One region of the Microbacterium sp. Leaf203 genome, then DNA from elsewhere that is predicted to be linked to it. Evidence: predicted binding sites of a transcription regulator. Region 1 holds the regulator's gene; the other holds the start of a gene.
What was found. Region 1 encodes HspR, which represses chaperone genes until heat shock. Its sites were predicted from a motif close to AAGTTGAGTCNNNNNGACTCAACTT; they were not measured.
Positions count from the first base shown of each region.

Region 1 (5,960 bases):
GCATGATCATGCCGGAGAGGAACTGCGCCTTGAAGCTGGCCTGGTACAGCTCTTCGTTCTCGGCCTCGAACTTCTCGCGGGCGTCCTTCTCGCGGCCGTAGACCTTGACCAGCGCGTGGCCCGAGAACGACTCCTCGACGCGGGCGTTGAGGCGGCCGACCTTCTTCCACTGCTCGCCGAAGGCCTTCTGCGACTTCGGACCGATGACGCCGAAGATCACGGCCATGAGCGGCAGCGAGACGAGGGCCACGAGAGCGAGCTGCCACGAGATGGTGAACATCATGATGAGCACGCCCACCACGGTGAGCACCGACGTCAGCGCACTCGAGAGGGACTGCTGCATCGTCTGCGTGATGTTGTCGATGTCGTTGGTGACGCGCGAGATCAGCTCTCCACGCTGCACGCGGTCGAAGTACGACAGCGGCAGGCGGTTGATCTTGGCCTCGACGTCTTCGCGCAGGCGCCACATCGTGCGAACCATGATGACGTTGATGACGTACCCCTGGATCCACGACAGCAGCGACGAGCCGACGTAGATCGCGAGCACCGTCACGATGACGACGCGCAGGGCGTCGAAGTCGACCCCGGCACCGACGGAGAAGTTGCTCATCGCTCCGACGATGTTGGCGATGTCGTTCTGCCCGGCGGCCCGCAGGGCGTCGACCACCTCGGTCTGCGAGGTGCCGGCGGGGAACTGCTGCGCGAGTCCCTTCGACACGACGCCCTCGAAGATGATGTTCGTCGCGTCTCCGAGCACGCGCGGGGCGAGCACGGCGAGGACGACGCCGATGGCGCCGAGGATCGACACGAACACGAAAGCGGCAGCGTATGGCCGGAGGAGGCCGAGCAGGCGACGGAAGCTCGGGCCGAAGTTCGACGCCTTGCCGGGCGCGACGCTGTCCCAGCTGCCGGAGTTCACCCGCGCCTGCTCGGCGAGCTCGAGCTCTGCGCGTTCTTCTTCGGTGAGGGCGTCCACGGTGCTCATGCCTCGACCCCCAGCTGCGACTCGACGATCTCGCGATAGGTGGCGCTGGTGGCCAGGAGCTCATCGTGCGTACCCAGACCCGCCATTCGGCCGTCTTCGAGCACCACGATGCGGTCGGCGCCCGTGATGGTCGACACGCGCTGGGCCACGACGATCTTGGTCACCTCGGGGAGCTCGCGCCACAGAGCTTGTCGCAATCGAGCGTCGGTACTCAGGTCGAGCGCCGAGAACGAGTCGTCGAAGACCAGCACGGCCGGCCGGTGGACGATCGCCCGCGCGATGGCGAGGCGTTGGCGCTGGCCGCCCGAGACGTTCGTTCCGCCCTGGGCGATGCGCCCCTCGAGCTTTCCGTCCATCGCTTCGACGAAGTCGCGACCCTGCGCGATCTCGAGGGCATGCCACAGCTCATCGTCGGTGGCGTCTTCGCGGCCGAACCGCAGGTTGGACGCCACCGTGCCGCTGAACAGGAACGGCCGCTGCGGCACGAGACCGATGCTCTTCCACAGCACATCGAGGTCGGCCTCGCGAACGTCGACCCCGCCGACGCGCACGGCTCCCGAGGTCACGTCGAAGAGCCGCGGCAGCAGCGAGACGAGCGTCGTCTTGCCCGCTCCCGTCGACCCCACGATCGCGACGGTCTCACCGGGACGTGCGGCGAAGCTGATTCCGGAGACGACGGGCGACTCGGCGCCCGGGTAGGCGAACGAGACGTCGTCGAACTGCACCGCGCCGGGCTCGGGCAGGCGCTCGACCGGGTTCGCCGGGCGTTCGAGCGTCGACCGGCTGTCGAGGACCTCGCCGATGCGCTCGGCCGAGACGGCGGCGCGCGGGATCATCACCGTCATGAAGCTGGCCATGAGCACGCCGCCCAGGATCTGCGCCACGTACTGGATGAAGGCGAACAGGGTGCCGATCTCGACCCCTCCGGCGTCGACCTGGATGCCACCGAACCAGATGACGCCCACCACCGTGACGTTCAGGACGAGCATCGCGAGGGGGAACAGCAGCACGAAGAGCGAACCGACCTTGCGGCCGACGACGAGGATGTCGGTGTTCGCCTCGCGGAAGCGCTCTTCTTCGATGCGCTCGCGGACGAAGGCGCGCACGACGCGCACGCCGGTGAGCTGCTCGCGCATGACGCGGTTCACGCCGTCGAGCTTGGTCTGGTAGCTGCGGAACAGCGGGACCATCCGCGCGATGATGAGCCCGGCCACGATCACCAGGACGGGCACGGCCACCGCGATGAGCCAGCTGAGCCCGACGTCTTGCTGCAGGGCCATGACGATGCCGCCGATGGCCAGCAGAGGGGCGCTGACCAGCATGGTGGCGCCCATCATCGCGAGCATCTGCACCTGCTGCACGTCGTTGGTGTTGCGGGTGATCAGCGACCCCGCGCCGAACTGCGACAGCTCGCGCTCGGAGAAGCCGCTCACGCGCTCGAACACGTCGAGGCGGATGTCGCGGCCCGCGGCCATCGCGGCCCGGGCGGCGAAGTAGGTGGCGATGATCGAGGCCACGATCTGGCCGAGCGAGATGACGAGCATGAGCCCGCCGCGCGACCAGATGAACCCGGTGTCGCCCCGGGCGACGCCGAGGTTGATGATGTCGGCGTTCAGTCGCGGCAGGTACAGCGTCGCCACCGCGGACGCGGCCTGGAAGACGAGGATGGCGACCAGCAGCCAACGATAGCGCGAGAGATAGCGGATGAGGAGTTTGCCGAGCACGAGGCCCTCCGAGAGATCGACGCGGTCGCGATGACCGCGGAGTCCAGCCTGGCACCGACCTCCGACATCGGCGACCCCTCCCCGTGTGGGAGCGTTCTCTCGTCGCGAACGCGGCTCATCGGCATCCCCCTCTCAGGAGCCGGATCGTAGGCTGAGCCCATGTCTCGACTGCAGGCCGACGCTCCCGCCGACCTCTGGGTGCCCGTGACCGGCTCCCTCGGATTCCGCGGCCGACGCCACCGCAAGGCGGCGATCGGCATGCTGCTGAGCCAGGCCAATCAGGCCGCGGGCGCTGCTCCCCGCCCGGGCGGTGGAGCCTTCGCGTGGATCCTCAGCCAGGCGGCGCCCCTGCTCATGCGCCGCGCGGGCGGGCGCGTGCTCGTGTGGGTCTGGAAGAGCGACCCCGAACTGCTCGTCGTCATGGCGCAGCTGCAGGAGGCCACACCGCAGCTGCGTACGGCGCGGGCGATGATGCCCATGGAGTACGACGACACCGAGTCGTTCCGCAATCCGCACCTCGGCGTCGGCGAGAAGCTCGCGATGCCGCTGCCGAACGATCCCACGACTCCTCCGTTCGCCACGTACACGTGGGACACCGGCTCGCACTTCGTGACCGTCACGGCGGTGTGCTCGGACCGCCAGCGTTTCGGCACGGTGATCGACGAGGTGGATGCCGTGGCGCGCACGATCCGAGTGGTCGACGACCTGCAGGTCGGCGAGGCGCCGACCGTGTTGCGGATCGACCCGGCCTGAGCCGGGAGGGGCGGCTGAGCCCGTCGAAGCCCGGCGCGCCCGCGGCATCCCGGCCCGTTTCGCCACGCCCAGGAACCTCGCACGGCGCACAGACCTCGCGCAGCGCGGGGCGGCGTCAGTCGCCGTGCATGTCGCGCGGACGCCACAGCACGATGTCGGTGGCTCGGCGCACGCGCGCTCCGTGGCGCAGCGTGACGACCGAACCGGTGGCCCCGGCCGCGAAGACGCGGGCACCGGGGCGCGACTGCCGCTCGATCGTGAGCTGACGCTCGAGGTCGTTCACGCGACGCGCGAGCTCGTGGACGCGCTCCTCGAGCGCGAGGAGGCGCGCGATGGCCGGCAGGCTCATCCCCTCGCCCGACAGGCGCGCGACCTCGCGCAACTGCTGGACGTGACGGCTCGAGTACCGCCGCGAACCGCCCTGGGTCCGCGCGGGCACGACGAGGCCGAGCCGGTCGTACTGCCGCAGGGTCTGCGGGTGCATGTTCGACAGCTCGGCGGCTGCGGCGATGGCGAAGATCGGGGCGTCTTCGTCGATCTCTCTTTCGGACACGTCTTCACCTCTTTCGTCGTGCCGGATGCGGGTGCCGGGTTCTCGGCATCCTGTCGTATCGGATGCCGAGAACCTCGGCGACGCGCGTGTGTCTATCGCGCCTTGGCCATGAGGTCGGCGCGGGGATTCTCTTTCGGCTCCAGTTCGTGGAACCGCTCGAGGGCCTCGCGCGCGGCATCGTCGAGATGCGTGGGCACCGCGACCTGGACCTCGGCGAGCAGGTCGCCGGTGCCCTTGGTGGTCGAGATCCCGCGACCCTTGACGCGCAACACGCGTCCCGAGGGGGTGCCGGGGGCCACGCGCAAGCGCACGGGGTCGCCGCCGAGCGTCGGAACCTCTATCGTCGCACCGAGAGCGGCCTCGGTGAAGGTGACCGGCACGGTGATGCGCAGGTTGAGTCCGTCGCGCGTGAAGACCGGGTGGGGGCGCACGGCGACGGTCACGACGATGTCGCCGCTCTCGCCGCCGTCGGGGGACTTGCGTCCACGCCCGCGCAGCCGGATCTTCTGCCCGTCGGACACGCCGGCGGGGATCTTCACCTTGAACGGCACGTTGTCCTCGCCCGCGAGGGTGATGGTCTCACCCTTGGCCGCGGTGACGAAGTCGAGCGTCGTGCGGGCCGAGACGTCAGCGCCCTTCTGCGGGCCGCCGAAGCCGCGGAACCCTCCCGTCGTCTGACCGAACCGGCCGGAGCCGAAGCCGCCGCCCTGCTGATCGAACATCGTGAAGAAGTCGTCGAAGCCGCCCGATGGCGCCTGCCGCCCCTGACCGAACCGGCTGAAGACGTCGTCGAAGCCACCGCCCGCTCCGGCCCCGGGAGCCGAGAAGCGCGCCCCCGAGCCCATGGCCCGGATCTGGTCGTACTCCTCGCGCTGCTCGGGGTCGTTGAGCACCGAGTAGGCCTCGCTGATCTCCTTGAACTTCGCTTCGGCCTTCGCGTCTCCCGGGTTCGAGTCGGGGTGGTACTGGCGCGCGAGCTTGCGGTACGTCTTCTTCAGATCGGCAGCGCTGACGCTCTTGTCGACACCGAGGACTTTGTAGAAGTCCTTGTCGAACCAGTCCTGACTCGCCATGGGTCCTCCTATTCGGCCGGCACGGCGACGACGACCTTGGCCGGCCGCAGTTCGACCGAACCGAGGCGGTAGCCGACCTCGACGACCTCGAGGATCGTGGTCTCGGTCACGCCGGGGGTGGGGGCCTGGAAGATCGCCTCGTGCTGCTGCGGGTCGAACACGTCGCCCACGGCGCCGTACGACACCACACCGAGGCGCTCGGCCACGGCGCGCACCTTGTCGCCGATCGCCGAGAGCGGGCTGCCCTCGACGAGGTCACCGTGCTTGGCGGCGCGGTCGAGGTCGTCCATGACGGGCAGCAGGCCCTTCACGGCCTCGCCCTTGGCGCGCTCGATCTCGCGCTCGCGCTGCTCCTCGGTGCGCCGACGGTAGTTGGCGTACTCGGCCTGCAGGCGCTTGAGGTCGATCAGCAGCGAGGCCTCCTTGTCGGAGGATGCCCCCTCTGCGGCGGCCTCGGGCGTCTGCTCGGCGCCGAGGATGTCGTCGATGGTCAGGCCATCGGCATCCGTCCCTGCGGTCTGAGGCTGGTCGCCCGACGGCGCGGGGCCGGAGGTGTTCTCCTCCGGCCCCGTCTCGTCAGGACCGGCGCCCGAGCCCGTGGGCTGTTCGTCGTCCTTGTGTGCCATGTTCTCTGCTTACTTCTTGTTCTCGTCGGGGTTCTCGTCGTCGACGACCTCGGCGTCGATGACGTCTTCCTCGGGGTTCGGCGTCTCGCCGTTGCCGGGCTGGCCCACGTTGGGGTCGGCCTGCTCGCCCGCGGCCTGCGACGAGGCGTAGATGGCCTCGCCGAGCTTGCCCTGGCTGGCGTTCAGCTTGTCGAACGCGGTCTTGACCGCGTCGTCGTCGTCACCGGCGAGAGCCGTCTTGAGAGC
Region 1 is NZ_LMKF01000022.1:326,496-332,455, forward strand. It holds gene ASE56_RS02755 (ABC transporter ATP-binding protein) at 1-985, opposite strand, end outside; gene ASE56_RS02760 (ABC transporter ATP-binding protein) at 982-2,709, opposite strand; gene ASE56_RS02765 (hypothetical protein) at 2,869-3,462, shown strand; gene ASE56_RS02770 (heat shock protein transcriptional repressor HspR) at 3,578-4,015, opposite strand; gene ASE56_RS02775 (DnaJ C-terminal domain-containing protein) at 4,108-5,088, opposite strand; gene ASE56_RS02780 (nucleotide exchange factor GrpE) at 5,097-5,714, opposite strand; gene dnaK (molecular chaperone DnaK) at 5,724-5,960, opposite strand, start outside.

Region 2 (5,960 bases), on a different contig from region 1:
TAGGCCCAGGCCGAGGCGAGAGCGACGGCGTGAGCAGCGACGAGGCCTGGTCCGAGCGGCAGCGACAGCACGACGGCGAGGATCGCGGATGCCACGGCCACCGCGAGCGCGCGCTCCGGGGTGACCGCTCCCCCGGCGATGGGCTTGTCGGTGCGTCCGACCGCGGCGTCGCGGGCACCGTCGATCGCGTCGTTCGAGAGACCGACCGAGACCTGACCGGCGAAGACCGCGGCGACCAGCACCGCGAGGCGCCACGGCTCGACGCCCGCCGCGATGCCGAGGGCGAGCGACAGGACGGTCACGACGAGCGTGGGCCCGGGGTGGGTCGCGCCCCACAGGGCCCGCAGGGGCGACCTCGGGGTCACGCTATCCGTCACGCGTCCGACGCTACCGCGCGGCGGCGGTTCGCCGGCCTCCGTCGTGCATAGCGGCGGAGATCTTTCACGACGCGCCGCGGACCGGCATCCGGGGACGGCGTGTCGACCGCGCGGCCCGCCGTCGTGCACGCGCCGGTGGCTGCCGCCGTCCGTCAACCCCCGCGGCATCCGACCCGTCGCCGCCTACCGTCGCGAGAGCCGGGGCAGCAGCGTTCCGCACAAGCCTCGAGGAGCCCCGATGCCCCAGGTCGTCGTCATCACCGGAGGATCCCGCGGGATCGGCCGCGCCACCGCATTGCGCTTCGCCCGAGCGGGGGCGCGTCTCGTGCTGGTGGCCCGAGACGATGAGGCGCTCGCGTCGGCCGCGGCGGAGTGCCGAGCCCGGGGCGCCGAGGTGCAGACGGCGTCGATCGACCTCGCCCGCGCCGATGGCCCCCGGCGCGCTGTGGACCTCGCTCTGATGCGGTTCGGGCGGATCGACGTGTGGGTCGCCTCCGCCTCCGTCTTCTCGTACGGCTCGGTCGAGGACACCCCCGACGAGGTGCGCGACCGCGTCATCGAGACGAACCTCACCGGGCACATGCGCGCGGCCCGCGCGGTCATCCCCCATTTCCGCGCGGCGGGCCGGGGCACGATCGTCTTCGTCGGCTCCCTGTACGCGCAGGTGGCGGGCCCGTACGTCTCGTCCTACGTCGCCGCCAAGCACGGACTGCTCGGGTTCACGCGGTCGCTGCGGCAGGAGATGCTCGCGCATCGCGGCATCCGGGTGAAGATCGTGCTCCCGGCGAGCATCGACACGCCCATCTACCAGCGCGCCGCCAACTCGACGGGGCGCACGCCCTTCCCGCTCCCGCCGGTGGTGTCGGCCGACCGCGTCGCCCGGGCCATCGTGCGGGTGGCGCGCGGACCCCGACACGAGGTCGGGGTGGGAGCCGCGCAGTTCGTGACCCGCCCCCTGCAGTTCTTCGCTCCGCGCGTGTACGACCGCTTCATCCGTGCGCTGCAGCATGCCCTGGGGCTGCGCCGTCGCCCCGCCGCAGCGACCACCGGAGCGGTGCTCACCCCGCAGCACGACCCCGGCGCGGTGAGCGGGGGCTGGTCGCGCATCCCGCTTCGCCGCCCGCGCTGACCAGACCGGGAAGGACCCCGGAGGCCATGTGGCATCCGGGGTCCCGTGGACAGCTTCAGGCTGCGGTCTCGAAGCCCTCTCGCTGCGTGTTCTCGTCGGCGACGCGGACGCCCCAGCGGTAGGCGAGTTTGCCGCCGAGCCAGCCCGAGACGCTCAGGCCCGCCGCGGCGATCGCGCTGAGCAGGAACGCCACCACCGGCACGCGCCCGAGGTCGAGCAGTCGCACGACCAGCCCGATCGAGAACAGGACCATCGCCGTGACGTTCAGCACGAGATGCGCGAGCGCCGTGCGGTGAGCGGGGGTGCCCTTCGGGATGCGCGACATGTCGAGCAGCCCGAGCACCGAGGCGCCCACGGCTCCCCCGAGCCCGATGGCGATGAGCCAGCGCGAGCCCTGCGCGAATCCACGCGGATCGTCGGCGGCCAGGCCGAGCAGATCGAACACCAGGCTCGACGACCAGGCCCCGATAGGGATGGTCACCGCCACCGGGTGGAACGGGTGCCCGTACGGCCCCGCCACGATCGCCCGGGGCACCTTGGCCGCTCGCATCGCGGGGAAGCTCGCCCCGCTCCGCGGCGCCGAGACCGTCGAGGGCCCCGGCGTCGCGGCATCCGTCCCGCTCATTCCTTGTGCAGCGCGTCCTGCGCGCGCCCGGCGAGCTTCTCGACCGTGTTCGGCAGCTCGGTCGTCCCGTAGAACCGCACGTCGGGCTTGGTGGGCGGGGGCATGGGCACGCCAGCGGGGGGCTCGGGCAGGTAGGTGAACTCGCCCTTGCCGTCGGGGGTCGGGCCCGAGGCCCACGTGCCGTCGCCGGCCTGGGCACCGTCGCTGAAGTTGATGTACTGGTACGCCACGTCGCGGTCCTCCTTGTCGAGAGGGAAGTTGCTGGGCACGGGGAGCTTCTCGTAGCCCTCGGCCTGCAACTCGGCGGCGGCCGCTGCCCACTGGTTCTGGTGCATCGTGTCGCGCGCCAGCAGGAACGCGAGCAGATCCTTCACGCCGTGGTCGTCGGTCTGGTGATAGAGCCGCGCGACCTGCACACGGCCCTGCATCTCGGCGTTCGCGTTCGCGGTGAAGTCGGCGAGCAGATTGCCGCTCGCGGTGATGAAGCTCCCCTGCCACGGGTTGCCGTTGGAATCGACGGGGCGCGCGCCGGCGCCCGCGACGATCCCGTGCTGGATGTCGGTGCCGCCGATCACGGCCGCCACGGTCGGGTCGTCTTGCACGGCCTCCTCGGTGATGCCGAGCGGCGACTTCTCAAGCAGCTGGGCGATCATGATCGCGAGCATCTCGACGTGGCCCATCTCCTCCGCGCCGATGCCGAACACCAGGTCGCGGTACTTGCCGGGCATGTGCATGTTCCAGGCCTGGAACTGGTACTGCATCGCGACGGAGATCTCGCCGTACTGCCCGCCGAGCACCTCCTGGAGTTTGCGGGCGTAGACCGCGTCGGGCTTGTCGGGGGTGGCGGAGTGCTGCAGTTCTTGCCGGTGGAAGTACATGTCTCTCCTCACGGCGCCGGGGGGATGGCCGGGTGACCGGTGGCGCGTGAGGGCTACGAAACGTCTGTTTCCGCCCTTCACGCGCGGGGGTTGTGGGGCGCCGCGGCGTGGGCCACAATGGCGCGCCCGAGTCTTGGCACTCTCATGGGGTGAGTGCTAATCTGAATGCAGTTGAGCCGTATTGACTCAACTTCACAGAACATCCGGGATGCCGAGTCCCGACCGATCGAAAAGGAGAACGACCATGGCCACCTACGACCCCTTCCGCGACCTCGACCGCCTCGCGTCGACGCTCCTCGACGCCCGCCGCGGCGGTGGTCCGCGACGGATGCCGATGGATCTCTACCGCGACGGCGACCACTACGTGCTGGCCGCAGACCTGCCCGGTGTCGACCCCGGCTCGGTCGACATCGACGTCGACGGCCAGCTGCTCACCATTCGCGCCGAGCGCACCCTCGGCTCGGGTGAGGGCGTCAAGTGGATCACGCGTGAGCGCGAGACGGCGTCGTTCGTCCGCCAGCTCAACCTCGGCCAGGGCATCGACACCGACGGCATCAGCGCGTCGTACCGCAACGGCGTGCTGAGCGTGACGATCCCCGTCAGCGAGAAGGCGAAGCCCCGCCGCATCGCCGTCTCGACCGACGAGCGCGACGGCGTCATCGAGGCGCACGAGAGCACGCCTCAGCTGATCGAGCAGTAACGGCGCGACCTCGAGGGGCGGTCCTGCGGGGCCGCCCCTTTCGCGCGCCTGGGCGCGATGACGACGTCGCTTGTCAAGGGTCTGGCCTTTGCGCCCGCGCGATCGGAGAGTGCCGCAGTGCCCCGCCCGTCCGTCGCCGCGTGCGCGAGGGACACAGCGAAGCCCCGGGCGTCGCGAACGGGCCCGGGGCATTCGAAGGTGGGTCAGAGGTCTTCGGGAGCGAGATCGCCCTGGCCTTCTTCGCCGAGTTCGACCACGCCCGGGTCCATGCCCTGGGAGTCGGTGCCGGTGGACTCGGGGTGGATGTCCTCGAGCGGGATGTCGCTGTCATCGGCGGGGATCTCCGCCGGGTCGGCGCCCGTCGCGGTCGCCGGGTTGATGTCGTCGGGGTCGGCGCCCTCGTCGAGGGCCGTCGTGGCGTCCCACTCCGCCTGCGCGGGGTCGAGCGTCGGGTCGGGCTCGATGGAGGTGTCGCCGTCGCGCAGGGGCTGCACGCCCGCGATACCCACGTCGGCGGCCGGCGTCGTCGCGTCGGGGGTCGGGTCGATCGAAGCGTCGCTCATGGGGGGTCCTTTCGTGGGACGCACGTCACCGCCGGGATCAGCGGTCCCCTCATCAAACGGGGCGCACCGCCCGCGACCCCGCCCCTTGACACGCACGTCCCCGCCTTCGTACGGGGAAGAGACGGGATGCCGCCCCTCGCCGCGGCGGAAGGAACACCATGGCTGACAGGCTGACGGTCCGCTCGCACGGGATTGACGACGTGGAGCGCGTCTGGCAGCGCTTCGTGCCGAGCGCACGACTGGAGCGCGTGGACCCGCAGCGGGTGTCGTTCTCGTGGAACTCCGTCGAACTCCCCGGGTTCTCGGTCGTGGCCTACGAGCTGGCTGCCTCTGTCCACTCTTCCGTCCGGATGGACGAGCAGATCATGGCGTGCCGGATGATCGGCGACGACATCCGCGTCGAGGCCGAGGGGCGCTCGCTCGATCCGCGCCGCCCGTGGCTGGCGGCCGACGGAGGCGCGGAAGCGCACTGGAGCGGAGCCGCCCGCGTGCGCGCTCTGGTGTTCGATCGCAGCGACGCCGAGCGCCTCGCTCGCATCGTCTCGGGCGACGACCGCCTCGTGTTGCGGCGCCTCAACCCGGCCGCACGCGACCGCGCCGCCGCGACGCAGTGGGAGCGCAGCTTCGCTCACGTCTCCGCCTCGCTCGAGGCCGCGCACGACGACCCGATCCTCTCGGCCGAGTTGCAGCGTCACGCGCTCCTGACGACCCTGTCGACGTTCCACACCCCCTACGTCGACGCCCTGCAACGCTCACACCAGCGCAGGGCCGCCCCGCGCACCGTGCGCCGCGCGATCGCCCACATCGAGGCGCACGCGAAGGAACCCCTCACGCTCGAGGACATCGCCGTGGCATCCGGGATCTCCTCCCGCGGACTCCAGCACGCGTTCCGCCGCGCGCTCGACACGACGCCGATGGAGTATCTGCGCCTGGTCCGCGTCGTCGGCGCGCACGAGGAGTTGCGCGCGGGCGTCCCGGTATCGGTCGCCGAGGTGGCCCGGCGCTGGGGCTTCTCGAGCGCCTCGCGCTTCGCGCGCTATCACCGCGAGCACTACGGGCAGAACCCCGCGCAGGTCGCGCGCATGTTCTGACGCCGTAACGCCTTCGGTCTCGTCGTTGCGCGCGGCGTGCCGGGCCGTGCCCGATCGCACACAGCGAATGCACAGTGAAAAGCGGAGCGGGCACGGTGCCCGCGAGAGGACCACGTTGGGCAAGTTCATCTACGAGAGCGGCGTTCGCAACGAATTCGAAGACCGTCTCCTCGCACACCTGCAGGTCGTCGTCGGCAACAAGCTGCGACGGGGCGAACCGTTCTACTTCGTGTGGAAGGACGACATCAGCACGGGAGGCGGCCGCACCTCGGTGTGGGTCCACCCGCGCTCGAACCTGGTCTTCAAGTTCAACGGAGGACGCCCGCCGACCCTGAACCGCGCGTGGCTCGAGGCCCTCATGTCGACGGCGAACTCGCCCACCGGGCTCTACGTCGTGCCCGAGCCCGCCGAAGACGCCGCCCCACCGGAGTCCTTCGCCTGACACATCGGCCGCGGACCGCGGGTGTCAAGGCGCTGGCCGTAAGCCGCTCGAGGCCCCACCGTGAGGGAGACGAGAGGATCCCCCATGACCGACTCCCCGCGCATCGTCGTGATCGGCGGCGGAAACGCCGGCCTGTCCGTCGCCGGGCGCCTGCA
Region 2 is NZ_LMKF01000025.1:405,773-411,732, forward strand. It holds gene ASE56_RS11810 (UbiA family prenyltransferase) at 1-377, opposite strand, end outside; gene ASE56_RS11815 (SDR family oxidoreductase) at 616-1,506, shown strand; gene ASE56_RS11820 (DUF2231 domain-containing protein) at 1,562-2,131, opposite strand; gene ASE56_RS11825 (manganese catalase family protein) at 2,128-3,009, opposite strand; gene ASE56_RS11830 (Hsp20/alpha crystallin family protein) at 3,254-3,709, shown strand; gene ASE56_RS11835 (hypothetical protein) at 3,913-4,272, opposite strand; gene ASE56_RS11840 (helix-turn-helix transcriptional regulator) at 4,431-5,363, shown strand; gene ASE56_RS11845 (hypothetical protein) at 5,479-5,805, shown strand; gene ASE56_RS11850 (NAD(P)/FAD-dependent oxidoreductase) at 5,890-5,960, shown strand, end outside.
Region 2: ASE56_RS11830 (Hsp20/alpha crystallin family protein) is a predicted target of HspR. The motif match lies at 3,178-3,202, and genes of this name have one in related genera.